DNA from 2 places in the Pseudarthrobacter sp. HLT1-3 genome. Region 2 is predicted to be linked to the other one. Evidence: predicted binding sites of a transcription regulator. Region 2 holds the regulator's gene; the other holds the start of a gene.
What was found. Region 2 encodes LexA, which represses DNA repair genes until DNA is damaged. Its sites were predicted from a motif close to TCGAACANNTGTTCGA; they were not measured.
Positions count from the first base shown of each region.

Region 1: a site for LexA is predicted at 2,208-2,223, ahead of uvrA (excinuclease ABC subunit UvrA). Genes of this name have one in related genera too.

Region 1 is NZ_JBWZCJ010000006.1:76,089-85,560, forward strand. It holds gene uvrA (excinuclease ABC subunit UvrA) at 1-2,136, opposite strand, end outside; gene AC50X9_RS07265 (GntR family transcriptional regulator) at 2,283-2,675, opposite strand; gene AC50X9_RS07270 (ABC transporter ATP-binding protein) at 2,672-4,429, opposite strand; gene AC50X9_RS07275 (ABC transporter ATP-binding protein) at 4,687-6,399, opposite strand; gene AC50X9_RS07280 (trans-aconitate 2-methyltransferase) at 6,576-7,355, opposite strand; gene AC50X9_RS07285 (DEAD/DEAH box helicase) at 7,482-9,472, shown strand, end outside.
Region 2 is NZ_JBWZCJ010000017.1:50,892-60,363, forward strand. It holds gene miaA (tRNA (adenosine(37)-N6)-dimethylallyltransferase MiaA) at 1-578, shown strand, start outside; gene dapF (diaminopimelate epimerase) at 610-1,566, shown strand; gene AC50X9_RS14860 (class I SAM-dependent methyltransferase) at 1,547-2,161, opposite strand; gene hflX (GTPase HflX) at 2,669-4,237, shown strand; gene AC50X9_RS14870 (ATP-dependent DNA helicase) at 4,230-6,473, shown strand; gene lexA (transcriptional repressor LexA) at 6,556-7,305, opposite strand; gene AC50X9_RS14880 (LysM peptidoglycan-binding domain-containing protein) at 7,802-8,143, shown strand; gene AC50X9_RS14885 (histidinol-phosphate transaminase) at 8,200-9,318, shown strand; gene hisB (imidazoleglycerol-phosphate dehydratase HisB) at 9,384-9,472, shown strand, end outside.

The sequences.
Region 1 (9,472 bases), on a different contig from region 2:
GTGCACCACTTTGTCGAGGTGCTCAAGGCCCTGGATGGATTTGTGCCGCCCGGCCACTTGCTTGGCGCCGTTGAGCTTGTTGGCCAGCACCTTGTAGAGGATCTCATTGACCAGGGTGGACTTGCCGGAGCCGCTGACGCCGGTCACCGCGGTGAACAGGCCCAGTGGGAACGTGGCATCCACGTTCAGGAGGTTGTTCTCCTTGGCCCCAACGACCTTGAGCTCGCGCTTCTTGTCGTACTTGCGGCGCTTCTTGGGGATCTCGATCCGTTTCCGGCCGGAGAGGTAGTCGCCGGTGAGCGACTCGGTGTTCTTGAGCAGGTCCTGGTAGGAACCGGAGTGCACCACCATGCCGCCGTGTTCGCCGGCGCCCGGTCCGATATCGACCACCCAGTCGGCTTCCTGGATCGTGTCCTCGTCGTGTTCCACGACGATCAGGGTGTTGCCGAGATCCCGCAGCCGGGTGAGGGTTTCGATCAGGCGGCGGTTGTCGCGCTGGTGCAGCCCGATGGAGGGCTCGTCCAGCACGTACAGCACCCCCACAAGGCCGGAGCCGATCTGGGTGGCCAGCCGGATGCGCTGGGCTTCGCCGCCGGACAGGGTGCCGGAAGGACGCTCCAGGTTCAGGTACTCCAGGCCGACGTCGAGCAGGAAGGTCAGTCGGGCCTGGATCTCGATGAGGACCTGGTGGGCGATCTGGGCTTCGCGGCCGGTGAGCACGAGGTTGTCGAGGAAGTTGGCGCAGTCCCGCATCGGCATGGCGGCGACCTCGGCGATCGACTTATCGTTGATCAGGACCGAGAGCGACGCCGGGTTCAGGCGGGCGCCGTTGCAGGCCGGGCACGGGATCTGGCGCATGTACTCCTCGTAGCGGTCCCGTGCGCTGTCCGAGTCCGTTTCCAGGTGCTTGCGGTGGACGTACTGGATGACACCCTCGAAGCCGGTGCTGTATTTACGTTCCCGGCCGAAGCGGTTGCGGTACTGCACCACGACTTTGTGGTCTTTGCCGTGCAGTACGGTCTGGCGGGTGTCCTTGGACAGCTTGTCCCACGGGGTCGTCATCGAGAAACCGAGTTCCTTGGCAAGACCGTCGAGCAGCCGGTTCCAGTACTCCGTGGTCGCTGTGCCAAGGGACCAGGGCGCGATTGCGCCTTCCGAGAGGGACAGTTCCCCGTTCGGGATGATGAGTTCCTCATCGACCTCCAGCTTCGTGCCGATGCCGCTGCACGCGGAGCAGGCGCCGAAGGGGTTGTTGAAGGAGAAGGAGCGCGGTTCAATCTCGTCGATCGCGAGCGGGTGCTCGTTGGGGCAGGCGAGGTGTTCGGAGAACGCCCTGACCCGTTCCGGGTCGTCGGCGTCGAGGTCGACGAATTCGGCGAGAATCCTGCCTTCGGCCAGGCCGAGGGCGGTTTCCACCGAGTCGGTGAGCCGCTGGCTGATGCCTTCCTTGACCACGAGCCGGTCCACGACCACTTCGATGGTGTGTTTGAACTGCTTTCCCAGCTTGGGCGGATCGCTCAGTTGGATCAGCTTGTCATCGACCCGCGCCCGCGAATAGCCCTTGGCGGTGAGTTCCTTGAACAGCTCGACGAATTCGCCCTTGCGGCCACGGACCACGGGGGCCAGGACCTGGAAGCGGGTGCCCTCGGGCAGTTCGAGCAGTTGGTCGACGATCTGCTGCGGGGTCTGCTTCGCGACGGGTTCCCCGCAGATGGGGCAGTGTGGGCGGCCGACACGGGCCCAGAGCAGGCGCATGTAGTCGTAAATCTCGGTGATGGTGCCCACCGTGGAGCGCGGGTTCTTGCTGGTGGACTTCTGGTCAATGGAGACCGCGGGCGAGAGCCCCTCGATGAAGTCGACGTCGGGTTTGTCCACCTGGCCCAGGAACTGCCGGGCGTACGCGGAGAGCGACTCGACGTAGCGGCGCTGGCCTTCGGCGAAGATCGTGTCGAATGCCAGCGAGGACTTGCCCGAGCCGGAGAGGCCGGTGAAGACGATCATGGAGTCGCGGGGCAGGTCCAGGTCCACGTTGCGCAGGTTGTGTTCGCGGGCGCCCTTGACAACGAGCCGGGACATGTCCGGACGCTTCGGCGCGGGGCGGGAGTCGTTCCGGCGCCCCGGTTTTGCGGAGCCCATCGGAATGACTTCGGACGGGGAATCGAGGGCTGGATCTTCAGCTACGGCTTTAGGCACGCTACCAATGCTAATCGAAAACTTCTTCGAATTTCTATTCCCGGCTGTGTCCCGGGCCCGGGACGGCCGCCCGATGTGTTAGCCATTCTTCACTCGCGGTCGTAGGCGGCGGCGAGCAGCTGCACGGCCTCGGCGAAGCTGGCACCCCGGGCCTTCGCCGCCGCGGCAAACTCGGCGGCAGCGACGGTCAGCGAGCTCCAGGCCTCGTCGCGGGCACACACTACGGTGCCGTTACGGCCGCGGGTCACCACGACGCCGGCCGCCTCCAGTTCCTTGTAGGCGCGGGCCACCGTGTGGGGTGCGACGCCCAGCTCACCGGCCAGGCTCCGGACGGCAGGGAGCTTGGTCCCGGGCGTCAGGGTTCCGTTGTCAGCGCGCTCGATGATGTTGAGGCGGAGCTGGTCGTACAGCGGAACGGAGCTGGCCGGATTTGGGCGCCAGGCGCCGGGGAACGGCTTCGTTGAGGTTTCGGTCGGGGTCACTGTTCGGGCTCCTGGGCACGCTTGGTTTGTTCGCGGCGGGCGAACTGGGCCTCGTACAGTTTCCGGTAGAGGCCGCCCTCCGCGATCAGCTGTGGGTGGGTCCCCTGTTCAACGATTCGTCCTTGGTCCATGACCAGAATTAGATCAGCGTCCCGGACGGTGGACAAGCGGTGGGCTATGACGAAGCTTGTGCGTCCCTGCCGCAGCCGCTGCATGGCCTGCCGGATCTGCACTTCGGTGCGGCTGTCCACCGAGCTGGTGGCCTCGTCGAGGACTAGGATGTTGCGTCCGGCCAGTTGGGCCCTGGCGATGGAGATGAGCTGGCGCTGCCCGCGGCTCAGCGAATCGCCGTCGTTGCCGAGCATCGTGCCGTAGCCGCCGGGCAGGGCCCGGACGAACTGGTCCACGTGGCTGGCCTGCGCAGCGGACGCGATCTCGGCGTCGGCTGCGCCGGGGCGGCCGTACTCGATGTTTTCCCGGATGCTTCCGGTGAATAGCCAGGCGTCCTGCAGCACCGCGGCGAAGTTGGCCCGCAGTTCATCCCGTGTCAGCGCCGCGATATCGGGGCCGTCCACGGTGATGCGGCCGGAATCCGGTTCGTAGAAGCGCATCAGGAGGTTCACCATGGTGGTCTTGCCCGCGCCGGTCTGCCCCACGATGGCCACGGTCTGCCCCGGTTCCACGGCAAAGGACAGGTCCTGGACCACGGGTGAGCCGGGGCGGTAGCCGAAGCTCACCTGCTCGAAGGTGACCCGGCCGGCGGCGCCGGGCGACGAGGCCTCGGTGCCGCCGTCCGGCGCGGACTTCGGCGCCGAAAGGAGGGCAGGTTCCGCCGGGATCTCCGTTGCGTCCAGGAGCTCAAACACCCGCCCGGCCGACACGAGGCAGGACTGCACAAGCGTAAGCATCCCGCCGATCTGGCCCATCGGCTGGCTGAAGAGCCGGCTGAACTGGATGAACGCCTGCAGGCCGCCGATGGTCATGGCGCCGGCGAGAACCTGCAGCGCGCCGACGACGGCGACGGCCACGTAGTTGAGGTTGGACACAAACACCATGAGGGGCTGCACCGCGCCGGACACGTACTGTGCACGGGCACTGGCCCGGCTCAGCTTGTCGTTGCGCTCCTTGAAGCTGGCAGCGGCAGCCTCCTGCCGGCCGAAGGCTTTCAGGACTTCGTGGCCGGTGAAGAACTCCTCCAGCTGAGCATGCAGCCCGCCGGTGTCCGCCCACTGCTCCGTGAAGTGGGTCTGGGATTTCCGGGCGACCAGGACCGTAATGAGGGTGGACAACGGGACGGAGACCAGCGCGATCAGGGCCAGGACCGGGGAAAGCCACAGCATCATGGCCAGCGCCCCTGAGAGCATCAGCAGTGACATGATCAGCTGGTTAAGCAGCTGGTTGAGGGCCTGGGCGATGTTGTCGACGTCGTTGGTGGCGCGGCTCAGCACGTCCCCGCGGTGCTGTTCGTCAAAATGGCTGGACGGCAGGACGTGCAGTTTCTCCTCCACCGAGGCGCGGAGACCGTAGCTGAGTCGCTGCACGGCGACGGCCGTCAGTGCGCCCTGGACCCAGCTGAAGACGGACGCCCCCAGATACAGGACGGAAACGCCGGACAGCAGCGCAGCCAGTTCTTCTACCTGGAAGGCTCCCCCGACGACGCCCGCAACCACGACGTCGGTGGCGTCACCCAGCACTTTGGGTGCCGCCACGTTGAGAATCACGAAGGCGCACGTGGCGGCGATGACGCCGGCCATCCGCCATCTCGATGGCCGCAGCAGCCCGAGCAGCCGTCCGGCGGTCCGCCACCGGAACCGGTCGGGCGCAGCGGTCTCCTGCGGAGTTGCCGTGGGGAGAGTGTCGCTGCGGCCGCCCGCGGGTGTGTCCACAAGGGACTGGTCCCTGGCGTCGCCGGTCGTGGGGGGACCGGTGGGGGCACCGGTGGTGACGTCGCCGGTGGTGGCATCCCGGGTTGTGGGGGTGCCCGTTTCGGCTCCCAGGGACGGTTCGGGGGTCACAGGGTTTCCTCCAGCACGAGCTGGGAGGCGGCGATTTCCCGGTAGCTCGGCGACGACGCCATCAGTTGGTGATGGGTGCCCTGCGACACGACCCGGCCGTCCTCGAGGACGAGGATCAGCCCGGCGTCGACGATGGTGGCTACTCGTTCGGCGACGATCAGGATGGTGGCCGCGGCCAGCAGCGGCCCGATCGCCTCCCGGAGCCGGTAGTCGGTGCCGTAGTCCAGCGCCGAGAAACTGTCGTCGAAGAGGTAGACGGGCGCTTCGCGGAGCAGGGCCCGCGCGATGCACAGGCGCTGCCGCTGGCCGCCGGAAAAGTTCGTGCCGCCCTGGCTCACCGGCGCTTCCAACCCCTGGGGAAGGTTTCGGACAAACGTTTCGGCCTGCGCGGCTCCCAGTACCCGCCAGAGGTCCTCGTCCGTCGCCGCCGGGGCAGCCATCCTCAGGTTCTCGGCGAGGGTCCCGGAGAACAGATAGGAGTGCTGGGGCACGACGGCGATCAGGCTCCGCAGGGTGTCCAGCGGCAGGCTGCGCACGTCGCAGCCGCCGATGCTGATGTCACCGCCGGTGGCCGCCAGGAACCGTGGCAGCAGGTTCAGTAGCGTGGACTTGCCGCTGCCGGTGGCACCGATGACCGCGGTCACCGTCCCGGGTACGGCCGTGAAGCTGATGCCGTCCAGGACCGGAGCCTCGGCGCCGGGGTAGGCGAAGGAGACGTCGCGGAACTCCACGGCGTTGCCCTCCGGAGCGGCCCCGCCCGGCCCGTCCGTGATCGCCGGTGCCGTGTCGAGGACGGCCTGGACCCGGTCCGCGCAGGCAGCCGCACGCGGCGCGGTCATAAAGACGTACATCGCCATCATGATCGCGACCAGGATCTGCAGGATGTAGGCGATGAACGCCGTCAACGCGCCGAGCCGCATCTCCCCGGACTGGATCCGGTGCCCGCCCAACCAGACCACGGCGACTGACGAGAGATTAACGACGAGCATGATCAGCGGCATCATGCCGGCGACCAGCAGCGCGGAATGCAGGTTGTTCTCCGTGAGGTCCTTGTTGGCCCCGTCGAAGCGGCGGATTTCATGGCCCTGGCGGACAAAACCACGAATAACATTGGCGCCGATGATCTGTTCCCGTAGCACCCGGCTGATCCGGTCGATGTGTTCCTGGCCCTGCCGGTAGAGCGGAACGAGGCGGCGGACGATCAGGAACATGATGACGGCAAGCACTGGAATGACAGCGACCACAAGCCCGGACAAGGCGACATCCTGGTTGAGGGCCAGCACGATGCCGCCGATGAAGATGGCCGGCGCGGCGAACAGCATTGTGAAGACGAGGACCGCGAGGTTCTGGATCTGGGCCACGTCGTTGGTGGCCCTGGTGACCAGGCTGGCCGCGCCGAACGCGCCGACTTCCTGCGAGGACAGGGACTGGACCTTGGCAAACAGCTCCTCGCGCAGCTGCCGGCCAAGCTCCATGGCGACGATCGCGCCCAGATAACCGGCCGCGGCGGCCGCCGCGACCTGCACGAAGGCGATCGCTACCATCCAGGCGCCAAGCCGCAGGATCTCCGGGACATTGCCGTTGACGATCCCGTCATCGATGATGGCCGCGTTCAGGGTGGGGAGGAGGAGGTTGGCCGTGGTCTGCACGAGCTGCAGGACAATGATGGCAAGTACGGTCCCTTTGTGGGCGGCCAGCAGCCGGCCCATCAGGCCAATTAGCACCAAACCTCCATCGCTGGACCAGGGCGCAGATCCAGATTCGTCAAAGACAGCCGCCCCCACGCTGCTTCGTCATTGTAAGCACGATCACAGGGTGCTTCGGTGTCATGTGCCTTCCGCCCGGTCGCGGGTGCCGGCTGGGGTCCTGCAGGAAGGGCCGCGGGTCAATCCCGTTTGCGCGCCACAGCGAAGATCCGGCGGAACGGAAACACCGTTCCGTGCGGGCCGGCCGGGTAGGCCTCGGTGAGCCCCGCCGCGTATTGGGCTTCAAAGGTGCGGGCATCCTCGGCGGACAGGGCGGCGAGCACTGGCCGGAGTCCCGCGCCGCGGACCCACTCCAGCACCGGGTTCCGGCCGGGGAGAAGCTGGGAATAGGTGGTCTCCCACGCGTCCGCATCACAGCCGGCGTCGAGCATGATGTTCAGGTAATCACCCGGCTCCCCTACGACGTCGTCGTGGCGCAGCACACCGGCGAGCCGGTCCGCCCACGCGTCCGATTCCGCCAGGGCGCGCATCAGCGTGTGCGAGGGCGATTTGAAGTTGCCGGGCACCTGCAGCGCGAACCAGGCTCCGGGCTTGAGCGCGGCGAGCCAGGCGGCCAGCAGGCCGCGGTGGCCGGGTACCCACTGCAGGGCTGCGTTGGTGACCACCACGTCGGTCTCCGCCGAGGGCATCCAGTCGGTGATGTCCGCCCGGCCGAAGGACAGATTCGGCAGCTGCTCCGTGTGGGCGGCGGACCGGGCCAGCATCTCCGCCGAGGAGTCCAGGCCCGTGACTTCCGCCGTCGGCCAGCGTTCCGCGAGGGTGGCCGTCAGGTTCCCGGGGCCGCAGCCGAGGTCGACGACGTGCCGGGGAGCGTCCGCATGGACCCGGGCCGTCAGGTCAAAGTACGGCCTGTCCCGGTAGTCCCCGAACTGCACGTACTTGGCGGGATCCCATTTCACTGCTGTCCTCCGGTCGCCGGCAAACGATGCGAGATACGAAGCCTATCCCGGACCGGGCGGCGGGGCAGGAGGCACGGCGCCCCTGACGCGCGGGCGGCCCGGCGTCGGCCACTAAGCTGGTGAGCAATGAAACTCGTTGATCAGCTCCCCGCCCCGGCCGCCCGATTCCCAGGCCGCGCCGGCCTCGACCCGGACGAGCTCTACACCCGCTTCGTCGAGTGGACGGAGTCCCGCGGGCTGGCTTTGTACACCGCCCAGGACGAGGCGATCATGGAGCTCGCCTCAGGCGCCAACGTGATCCTTGCGACCCCCACCGGGTCCGGGAAATCGCTCGTGGCGATCGGGCTGCATTACCAGGCCATGGCCCGCGGGCAGCGGAGCTACTACACGGCACCGATCAAGGCCCTTGTCTCGGAGAAGTTCTTTGCCCTCTGTGAGATCTTCGGAGCCGAGAACGTCGGCATGATCACCGGCGACTCCGGCGTCAACCAGGACGCCCCGATCATCTGCTGCACCGCGGAAATCCTGGCCAACATCGCGCTCCGCGAAGGCGCTGCCGCCGAGCTCGGCGCCGTGGTTATGGACGAGTTCCACTTCTACTCCGACCCGCAACGCGGCTGGGCCTGGCAGGTCCCGCTGCTGGAACTCCCCCAGGCGCAGTTCCTGCTGATGTCCGCAACGCTCGGTGACGTCAGCCGCTTCGAAGCCGGCATCACAGAGTTGACCGGCCGGCCGACGACGACGGTCAGTTCCGCGGAACGTCCGATCCCGCTGCACTACTACTACCACCAGACTCCCGTGCACGAGACGCTCGAGGAACTCCTTGCCACGAAGCAGGTCCCCGTCTACGTGGTCCACTTCAGCCAGGTGGAGGCGATCGACCGGGCCCAGAACCTGATGAGCGTCAATGTCTGCACCCGCGAGGAGAAGGACAAGATCGCCGAGCTGATCGCCGGTTTCCGGTTCGCCGCCGGCTTCGGCAAGACCCTCAACCGGCTGGTCCGGCACGGCATCGGCGTCCACCACGCCGGCATGCTGCCCAAGTACCGCCGGCTGGTTGAACAGCTCGCCCAGGCAGGGCTGCTCAAGGTCATCTGCGGCACCGACACACTCGGCGTGGGCATCAACGTCCCGATCCGCACCGTGCTGCTCACGGCGCTGAGCAAGTACGACGGCGTCCGCACCCGGCTGCTGAATTCCCGCGAATTCCACCAGATCGCCGGGCGCGCCGGCCGAGCGGGCTACGACACGGCCGGGACCGTCGTCGTGCAGGCCCCGGAACACGTCACGGAAAACGTCAAGGCGATGGCCAAGGCCACGGTCAAGTTCGGCGACGACCAGAAGAAGCTCCGCCAGGTGGTCAAGAAAAAGCCGCCCGAAGGCTTTGTGTCGTGGGGCGAACCGACCTACAAGCGCCTCGTGGAGTCCGTCCCGGACCCGCTGACGTCCAGCTTCAGCGTCACCCACGCGATGCTGATGAACCTGATGGAACGGCCGGGCGATCCGTTCAAGGCCGCCCGCCGGCTGCTGACCGAAAACCACGAGCCGCGTTCCTCCCAGCTGCAGCTGATGAAAAAGGCCCTGGGCATTTACCGGGAGCTGCTGGCCGCCGGCGTCGTGGAGCGGATCTCCCCTGAGGAGCAGGGCACGGACGGCCGTTCCGTCCGCCTGACGGTCCACCTGCAGGCCAACTTCGCCTTGAACCAGCCGCTCTCCCCGTTCGCCCTCGCGGCGCTGGAGCTGTTGGATCCGGAGTCGCCGTCGTATGCCCTGGACGTGGTGTCCGTGATCGAGTCGACGCTGGAAAAGCCCCGGCAGATCCTTTCCGCGCAGCAGAAGAAGGCGCGCGGGGAGGCGATCGCGGCGATGAAGGCCGACGGCATCGACTACGACCAGCGCATGGCCATGCTGGAGGAGGTCACGTACCCGCAGCCGCTCGCGGAGCTCCTCGGCGAGGCCTTCGACGTCTACCGCCGGGCCGCACCGTGGATCGGCGATTTTGAGCTCGCGCCCAAGTCGGTTGTCCGGGACATGTACGAACGCGCGATGAACTTCGGTGAGTTTGTCCAGTTCTACGGGTTGGCCCGGTCCGAGGGCATCGTGCTGCGCTACCTGGC
Region 2 (9,472 bases):
CGGGCACGGATCCTGCCATCCGGCGCAGGCTCGAGGCTGAACTGGAAACCGCCGGACCGGCGCCACTGCGGGCACGGCTGGAACGCGTGGACCCGGTCTCCGCAGGCCGTCTCGGGGACGCGCGCCGGATCGTCCGGGCCCTCGAAGTGTTCGAACTCACCGGGCGGCCCTTCAGTTCGTTTATGCCCACCCGTGAGTACGTCCGGCCCGCCGTGCAGATCGGGCTGGAAGTGGACCGCGAACAGCTCCGGGAACGGCTGGCCCGCCGGGTCCACACCATGGTCGAGCGAGGCCTGCTCGACGAGGTCCGGAAGCTCGACGCCGCCGGACTCCGGCTGGGGCGGACCGCCCCGCGTGCCCTCGGCTACGCCCAGTTCCTCCGGGTCCTCGACGGCGACTCCGACGCCGCGCAGGCGACGGAGGAAACCATCGTCGCGACCCGGCAGTTCGCCCGCCGCCAGCTCACCTGGTTCCGGGCCGACCCCCGCATCCACTGGCTCGGCTGGCAGGACCCGGACCTGGTGGCCAAGGCCGCTGCGCTGTGCGGCGCGGGCCTCCCCGGCCCGGCCGCGGGATAGGCCCGGGGCACCGGAACGGTAACCTTGAAGCATGGATGAAACCCTGGCCGTGGCCGCTGACCGCAACCCCACCGGTGACACGGCAGCCCTGAGCGGACTCAACTTTTCCAAGGGCCACGGCACCGGCAACGACTTTGTGCTCCTCGCCGACCCCAACGGCACTCTGGCGGTGTCCCCGGAGCAGGTTGCAGCGCTCTGTGACCGGCACCGCGGAATCGGGGGCGACGGACTGATCCGCGCCGTCCCGTCGCGGCTGCTCGCCGAGGGCCAGGAACTGCTCACCCGGAACCCGGACGCCGAGTGGTTCATGGACTACCGCAACGGCGACGGCTCGCTGTCCGAGATGTGCGGCAACGGCGTCCGCGTCTTTGTGCACTTCCTGATCACCGAAGGCCTGGTCGACTTGCCTGCCGGTGAATCATTGACCATCGGCACCCGGGCCGGCGCGAAAACGATCGTCCGCACGGCCGCCGGCTACGCCGTCGACATGGGACCCTGGGAGTTCATCTTTCCGGGCGAGGCCACCGCGCGGGCCATGGATTCGCTGGTCAGCGCGGCGGGACTGGAGGTCGCCAGGCCCGCCCTGTCAGTGAGCATGGGTAATCCGCATACTGTGGTGGCGCTGGCCGAACTGGCTGAGCTGAACGCCACGCAGCTTCATGCCGCACCCCACGTGGATCCGGCCCCGCCGCACGGCACCAACGTCGAATTTGTGGTGCCCTCCGAGCCGTTGGTCCATGACGGCGTGGGTACCATCACGATGCGTGTCCATGAGCGGGGTGTCGGGGAAACCCAGTCCTGCGGCACCGGCGCCTGTGCCGCGGCCGTCGCGATCCGCCACTGGGCCGGCCAGGGTGCGCCGGACGTCTGGAATGTCCACGTTCCGGGCGGGGTCGTCGGGGTTAAGTTCTTCCTCGGCGCGGAGGGCCACGAGCACGTCGAGCTCAGCGGTCCCGCGGTGATTGTGGCTAGCGGGACGCTTTCCTGATCCGAAGGATGCGGAACGACTTTGCGGTGCTCTCCCGGGTCACCGTGAAGCTGCTGTCGAGCTGGTCCGCGAGCCAGCGCTGAAGGGAATCAGACCCCAGGTTCTTTTGGACCACGAGCCAGGCCGAGCCGCCCGGAGCCAGCCGCGGCAGCCACAGCAGCAGCAGGGCGTGGAGCTCGTCCTTGCCGACCCGGATGGGCGGGTTGGACCAGATGGTGTCGAAGCGAAGCCCGGGGTCGACGGCGTCGGGCGTGCTGGCCGTGACATTGCCCAATCCCAGCAGCGCCGCGTTTTCGTTGGTGAGGGTCACACAGCGTTCGTTGACGTCCACGGCGTAGACCTGCGAGTGCGGTGCCCGCAGGGCCATGGTCAGCGCGATCGGACCCCAGCCGCAGCCGATATCCAGCAGCGTCCCCTGCGGTGCCGGGGCGGGAGCCTCCGCAAGCAGGACAGCCGTGCCCTTGTCGATCCCGTCGGGGCTGAAGATGCCCGAGGACGTCTGCAGGCGCCGGGTCTCACCGGCAAGCTCCACAGTCAGGGGCTTGCGGGTGAACGGCCCGGCCGGCTGGGGGCTGAAATAGTGTGCGGACTCCATAACTGGCCAGATTAGTTGTCCGTTGGTAGGTATGGGAAACCGGGGCGTCTGCCCCGCCTCCCGGCTTTCCCTGCCGAGCCGCGCGGCCGTGGCCCCGGCCGGAGGCAACCGCGCCGTCTGCTAGGCTTAAAAGCATGTTCTTGAACTTCAAGTAGCCGGCAGCGGGTTAACTCCCGTCCCCGCAGCGACGCAGGTAGTTACCTTCCGCTCAGTGCGCCACACCACGAGTGACCCCGGCACGGGACCCCGTAGGCGCCCGATCACCTTGGAGTTTGGCAGTGCTCGCTGGAGTCTGGCCGAGCGGACAGTTTCTTCCTCTTCCTGGTTCCACCACGCCAGTCCCTCCCTCATCTCACCGCTCCTTGCGGAGCCCGCCCGCCCCCGGCACCGTTGCCGCAGGCATTCCTGGAGGCCCGAATGACCAATAGTCGTCAGCCCAGCGCGAATACCGCCCCACCCAGCACCGATCCGCACTATTCTGAAACTGCCAAACCTCTAAAGGAGACCATGACCAGTCAGCCCAACCCCGGACCCGATTCAGCAGCCCAGGACATGAGTCCTGCGGAAATCCAGGCTGTCATCGACCGGATCCTCTCCAAGGACACCCCGGCCCGGAAAGCAGCCCCGGCTGCCGGTGAGGCCACGTCCGTGCTCGGCAAGGCGCAGGCGATCTCCCGGCTGGACGAGGAACACAGCAGCTACGACGGCGACCAGCAGGACCTCGAGGAACGGCACGCCCTCCGGCGTACCGCCGGGCTGTCCACCGAGCTCGAAGACGTCACCGAAGTCGAGTACCGGCAGTTGCGCCTCGAGCGTGTTGTGCTGGCCGGCCTCTGGACCGAAGGTACCCTCGCCGACGCCGAGAACTCGCTCCGCGAACTCGCCGCCCTCGCCGAGACCGCCGGCTCGGAGGTCCTCGACGGGATCGTCCAGCGCCGCCAGAAGCCCGATCCGGGCACGTTCCTCGGCTCCGGCAAGGCCCAGGAGCTCAAGGACATCGTGATGTCCACCGGTGCGGACACCGTCGTCGTCGACGCCGAACTGGCCCCCTCCCAGCGCCGCAGCCTCGAGGACATCGTCAAGGTCAAGGTGATCGACCGTACGGCCCTGATCCTGGACATCTTTGCCCAGCACGCCAAGAGCCGTGAAGGCAAGGCCCAGGTGGAGCTGGCCCAGCTCGAATACCTGCTCCCGCGCCTGCGCGGCTGGGGTGACTCGATGTCCCGGCAGGCCGGCGGCCAGGTCGGCGGTGCCGGTGCCGGCATGGGCTCGCGTGGTCCCGGTGAAACCAAGATCGAGCTGGACCGCCGCCGGATCCGCACCCGGATGGCAAAGCTGCGCCGCGAAATCGCCGCGATGAAGCCGGCCCGGGAGACAAAACGGGCCAACCGCCGTCGTAATGCCGTGCCCTCCGTCGCCATCGCCGGGTACACCAACGCCGGCAAGTCCTCGCTGCTGAACCGGCTGACCGACGCCGGTGTCCTGGTCGAGAACGCCCTGTTCGCCACCCTGGACCCGACCGTCCGCAAAGCCGAAACCGCGGACGGGCTGGGCTACACCCTCGCCGACACGGTGGGTTTTGTCCGTTCGCTGCCCACCCAGCTCGTGGAGGCTTTCCGCTCCACCCTGGAAGAGGTAGCCGACGCGGACCTGATCCTGCACGTCGTGGACGTCTCGCACCCGGATCCGGAGGGCCAGATCGCCGCCGTACGCCAGGTGTTCAGCGAGGTCGACGCACGCAAGGTGCCGGAAATCATCGTTCTGAACAAGGCCGACGCCGCGGACCCCTTCGTGATCGAACGCCTCAAGCAGCGTGAACCGCGCCACGTGGTGGTCTCGGCCCGCACCGGCGAAGGCATTCCGGAACTGCTCAAGGCGATCAGCGAGGGCATCCCGCGGCCGAGTGTGAAACTGGAACTGTTGATCCCCTACAACCGCGGGGACCTGCTCAGCAAGTTGCACGAAACCGACGCCGAGATCCTTAGCCTCGACCACGAGGAAGCGGGCACCCGTGCCGTCGTGATGGTGCGCGAAGGATTCGCCGCTGAACTGGACTCGTTCATCAGCAATGACTGACGCAGCGGGGACCGGGGCGCACACCGGCGGCCCGGCAGGGCAGGACACGACAGGGGAGGACACGACAGGGGAGGACACGGCAGCCGCTGCACCCGCAGGCTCCGACCCGGCAGCGGCCGAAGGCGCAGGGACCGGCGCCGCGGGATCTGATGACGCGGGGACAGAGCCCGCCCCCAGACGGTCAGCGAAGAAAGGCCGTCCGGCCGGCGAGGAGTTCGTTATTGAACTGCTCGACCGCGCCGTGTCCGGCATGGGCGGCCAGAGCCGCGACGGCCAGCACGAAATGGCCCGGCAGGTGGCGCACGCGATCGACAGCGGCGACCACCTGCTGGTCCAGGCCGGCACCGGAACCGGCAAGTCCCTCGCCTACCTGATCCCGCTGATCGCCCATTCACTCGTCAGCGACAAGCCCACCCTGGTCTCCACCGCCACCCTGGCCCTGCAGACCCAGATCGTCGGCCGGGACCTGCCCCGGCTGCTGAAGACCATCACCCCGGCGCTGGACCGGCCGGTCAAGGTCGCCCTCGTCAAGGGCCGCTCCAACTACGTGTGCCGCCACAAGCTCGACGGGGGCTTCCCCTCCGAAGAACCCTCCGAAGGCCAGCTCTTCTCACTCGGCGAGGACACCTCCGTGCCGCATTTCGCCGCGGCCATGGGCGGCCCGTCCTCGCAGCTCGGCAAGGAAGTCGTCCGGCTGCGCGAATGGGCCGAGGACACCCGGACGGGTGACCGGGACGAGCTCCTGCCCGGGGTCACGGACCGTGCCTGGCGGCAGGTCTCGGTCACCTCGATGGAGTGCCTGGGCGCGCAGAAGTGCCCGCTGGCGGCCGAATGCTTCAGCGAACTGGCCCGGGCGAACGCCGCTGACGCCGACGTCGTTGTCACCAACCACGCGATGCTGGCCGTCAGCGCCTTCGAGGGCCTCGCGGTGCTGCCGGACTACGACGTTGTGGTGGTCGATGAGGCCCATGAACTGCAGGACCGGGTGACCGGTGCCGTGTCGGGCCAGCTCTCCGTGGCGATGGTGCACGCCGCCGCGTCCGGGGCCCGGAAAAACACCGGCATCACCGTGGACGCCCTGAACAACGCCGCGTCCCACCTCGAACTTGCCGTTGAGGGGGTCCCCAGCGGACTCATGCCCAACGGCCTCAACACCGAACAACTGGACTGCGTGGACCAGTTGCGGGACGCCTGCCGCGCCGCGCTCTCGGACTCCAAGGGGGACAGCGCCAATACTGCCGACGGCGGCCGCCAGCTCGCCCGCTCCCGCCTCATGGTGATCCTGGAACTCTGCGAACGGCTGCTCGCCGCCCGCGAGAACCGCGAGGTGGTCTGGTTTTCCCGCACGAGCACGTTTGACCCGCAGCAGGGCTACGCCCAGCCCGACGAGACGGCGCCGGCCCTGATCAACATCGCCCCGCTCAGCGTCGCCGGCCGGCTCCGCGAGGGACTGTTCGCGGACCACACCGTCATCCTGACCTCGGCAACCCTGGCGATCGGGTCCGCTTTCGAACCGGCCGCGGGCGGCCTTGGCCTGGTCGGGCCGGGTGCACCCAGCTGGACGGGCGTCGACGTCGGCTCGCCCTTCGAATACCCGAAACAGGGCATCCTGTATGTTGCCAAGCACCTGCCCAAGCCCGGCCGCGGTGCGTCCCCGGAAGCCCTCGACGAGCTTGAGAAGCTGATCCGGGCCTCCGGCGGGGGAGCCCTGTGCCTGTTCTCCTCCCGGCGCGCGGCCGAGGAAGCCGCCGAGGCCATGCGGCCCCGGCTGGACATGAGCATCCTCTGCCAGGGGGATTCGACCATGACGGCGCTCGTGAAGCAGTTCGCCGACGAACCGGACACCTGCCTGTTCGGCACCATGTCCCTGTGGCAGGGTGTCGACGTGCCCGGGGACTCCTGCCGCCTCGTGGTGATCGACCGGATTCCCTTCCCGCGGCCCGACGATCCCCTCATGACCGCGCGGTCCCGCGCGGTGGCCCAGGCCGGCGGCAACGGCTTTATGAGCGTTTCCGCGACCCACGCCGCCATCCGCCTGGCGCAGGGCGCCGGCCGCCTGATCCGCACGACGACGGACCGGGGAGTGGTGGCGGTGCTGGACTCGCGGCTTTCCACCGAACGCTACGGGGGTTTCCTCCGCGCCGCACTGCCGCCGTTCTGGCCGACCACCGACCCGGCAGTTGCGGTCGCGGCGCTGGAGCGGCTTGCCAAGGAATCAGGGCAGCCGGCCGCCTAGCCACGGCCGGGACCAACGCGAAGGGCCCCGTCCGATGCCGGCGGGGCCCAGTTCCGGCTACGGACGCGCAGGTCCGTGCTGGCTAGAGGGAGCGCAGTACCGAGACGACCTTGCCCATGATGACGGCGTGATCGCCGAGGATGGGCTCGTACTGGGTGTTCTGCGGCAGCAGCCAGGTGTGGCCGTCGCGCTGGCGGAACGTCTTGACGGTTGCCTCGTCGTCCAGCAGGGCAGCCACAATGTCACCGTTGAGGGCGTCGCCCTGCCGGCGGACCACCACCCAGTCGCCGTCACAGATGGCGGCATCGATCATCGAATCACCCGCGACCTTGAGCATAAAGAGCTCGCCGTGGCCCACGAGCTGGCGCGGCAGCGGCATAACGTCCTCGACCACCTGGTCGGCCAGGATCGGACCGCCGGCGGCGATGCGGCCCACCAGCGGCACCATGGCCGTGTCGGTGGCACTGGCCAGCTCGGAAACCGACAAGCCGCCGACAGTGCGCAGCCCGCTGGACTTCTCGATCCCGGAAACCTTGGACGTGCCCTCATCGAGGGTCAGCGGCATCAGCACTTCCATGGCGCGGGGACGCTTCGGGTCCCGGCGCAGGTAACCGAGCTTCTCCAGCTGCGAGAGCTGGTGGGTGACGCTGGAAAGGCTGGCGAGACCGACCGTGTCGCCGATCTCGCGCATGGACGGCGGGTAGCCATTGTCCGTTACCGAGCGCTGGATGGTCTCCAGGATCTTCTTCTGCCGGACGGTGAGGCTCTTGGGTGGCCGGGCTGCCTGCGGGCTCCGCTGGGTGGCCCTGCCGCCTGTGGCTTGTGCTGCCATGTTCGCCAACGCCTTTCCGTTCCGCCCGGCCGCCGTGGCTGCGGTTGCCGGGAACTTCCGGCCTGAGATGAAATGTCAGACCCTGCTGATCAACTGCAGAAGTGGTTGTTCTTTGACTCAAACGTAGGCCAGCCACACGGCTTTTTCAAACATTTGTTCTAGCGAGTCTCGACAATGTTCGTCAATAAGTGCTAAAACAGAGCAGGTGATGTTCGAATATGTGTTCTATTTGAACACCAGTCGGACTCAGCACAACGTTCGGTTCTTTGTTCGAAGGTTAGGCCGGTTGGCGGCGCGTATGTGGAGTACGCCGGGCGGCACAGTATGGTCCAGGAGGGCTCAGTTCATGTCAGCATCAAGCGCATTTCACGACACTTTCGGCCGCGACGCGTTCGGCAACTACGGCCGACCCGACGGCGGTGTATCGGATCACCAGCAGCGTTCCCTGGCCCAGCGCCCCTTCGCCGGCGCTCAGGGCTCCGACGGCCGGCCCAGCTTGGCCGGCCGCGGCGCGCGGGCCAAGCAGGCGCCGCTGCGTCTGACCCGGCGGGGACGCATTGTCTTCATTGGAGTGCCGCTGATCCTGCTGGCCGCGCTCATCCTGTCCCTCAGCGGCTTCCTCAACGCCCCGGCCAAGGCCGCGGAGTCAGCCGCCGATCTCTCCCTGACGCCAACCGTGTCCGTGACGGTTCAGCCCGGCGAGTCACTTTGGGCCATCGCAGAGGCCGTCGCGCCGGAGCGGGATCCGCGCGATGTCGTCGCGGATATCGTCCAGCTGAACAACCTGGACGCTGCCCGGGTCGTGCCGGGCCAGGCGCTCTTCATTCCGTCCAACTAGCCCCGGGAATCCGTCACAGTTTCAGCGCCTGCAGCGATCTCACTTAAACTAGTGAAGTGACTGACCAGTTAGAGCGCCTGAACCGACTTCCCCTCCGGACGAATCTGCGGGGCTTGACGCCGTATGGCGCCCCGCAGCTGGACGTCCCCATTTTGCTCAACGTGAATGAGAACACCCATGGTGTTCCGGCCGACGTCCGTGCCGCCATTACCGAAGCAGTCACGATTGCCGCAGTCGGCCTGAACCGCTATCCCGACCGGGAGTTCACGGAACTCCGCACGGCCCTGGCCGAATACCTCGGGCACGGACTGGGCGCGGACAACATCTGGGCCGCGAACGGCTCCAATGAAGTTCTCCAGCAGATCCTCCAGGCATTCGGCGGACCGGGCCGCACCGTCATGGGCTTCCCACCCACATACTCGATGTACCCGCTGCTCGCGGCGGGCACGGACACCGGGTACCTCGCCGGGACCCGCACCGCGGACTACGGGCTGAGCGCCGCGTCTGCCGCCCGCCAGGTCCGCGAGGCCGGGCCGAACATCGTTTTCCTTTGCTCCCCGAACAACCCCACCGGCACCGGGCTTGGCCTGGACGTCGTGGAGGCTGTCTACGAGGCCGGCGAAGCCAGCCAGACGATCGTGATCGTCGACGAGGCCTACCACGAGTTCGCCCACGACGGCACGCCCAGCGCCCTTTCCCTCCTGCCCGGCCGGGAACGCCTTATCGTCTCGCGCACCATGAGCAAGGCCTTCGCCCTCGCCGGCGCCCGGGTGGGCTACATGGCCGCAGCGCCCGAAGTGACCGACGCCCTGCGCCTGGTCCGGCTCCCGTACCACCTCTCCGCCATCACCCAGGCGACAGCCCTGGCCGCCCTGCACCACCGGGTCGCGCTGATGGCCGACGTCGAGGACATCAAACGCCAGCGCGACAGGATCGTCGCCGAACTCCAGCGGATGGGCCTCAAGCCGGCGGCTTCCGACTCCAACTACGTCTTCTTCGGCGGTCTGGACAATCCGCACGAGGTCTGGCAGGGCCTGCTCGACGCCGGCGTGCTGATCCGGGATGTCGGCATTCCGGGGCACCTGCGCGTCACCGCCGGGACTGAGACGGAAACCACAGCCTTCCTCGAAGCCCTCGAGCGGATCCTGGCCGGCCGCGCCGTACAGCCCGCCTAGACTTAACCCCAGGACATCCACCCTGCCTGCACGGCGGGCACCGCCGTCATCCAAAGGACACGCACATGAGCAACACCGGATCAACCGCTGCCGAGGGCCGGACCGCACGCATGGAACGGACCACCAGCGAATCATCGGTGCTGGTTGAGATCAA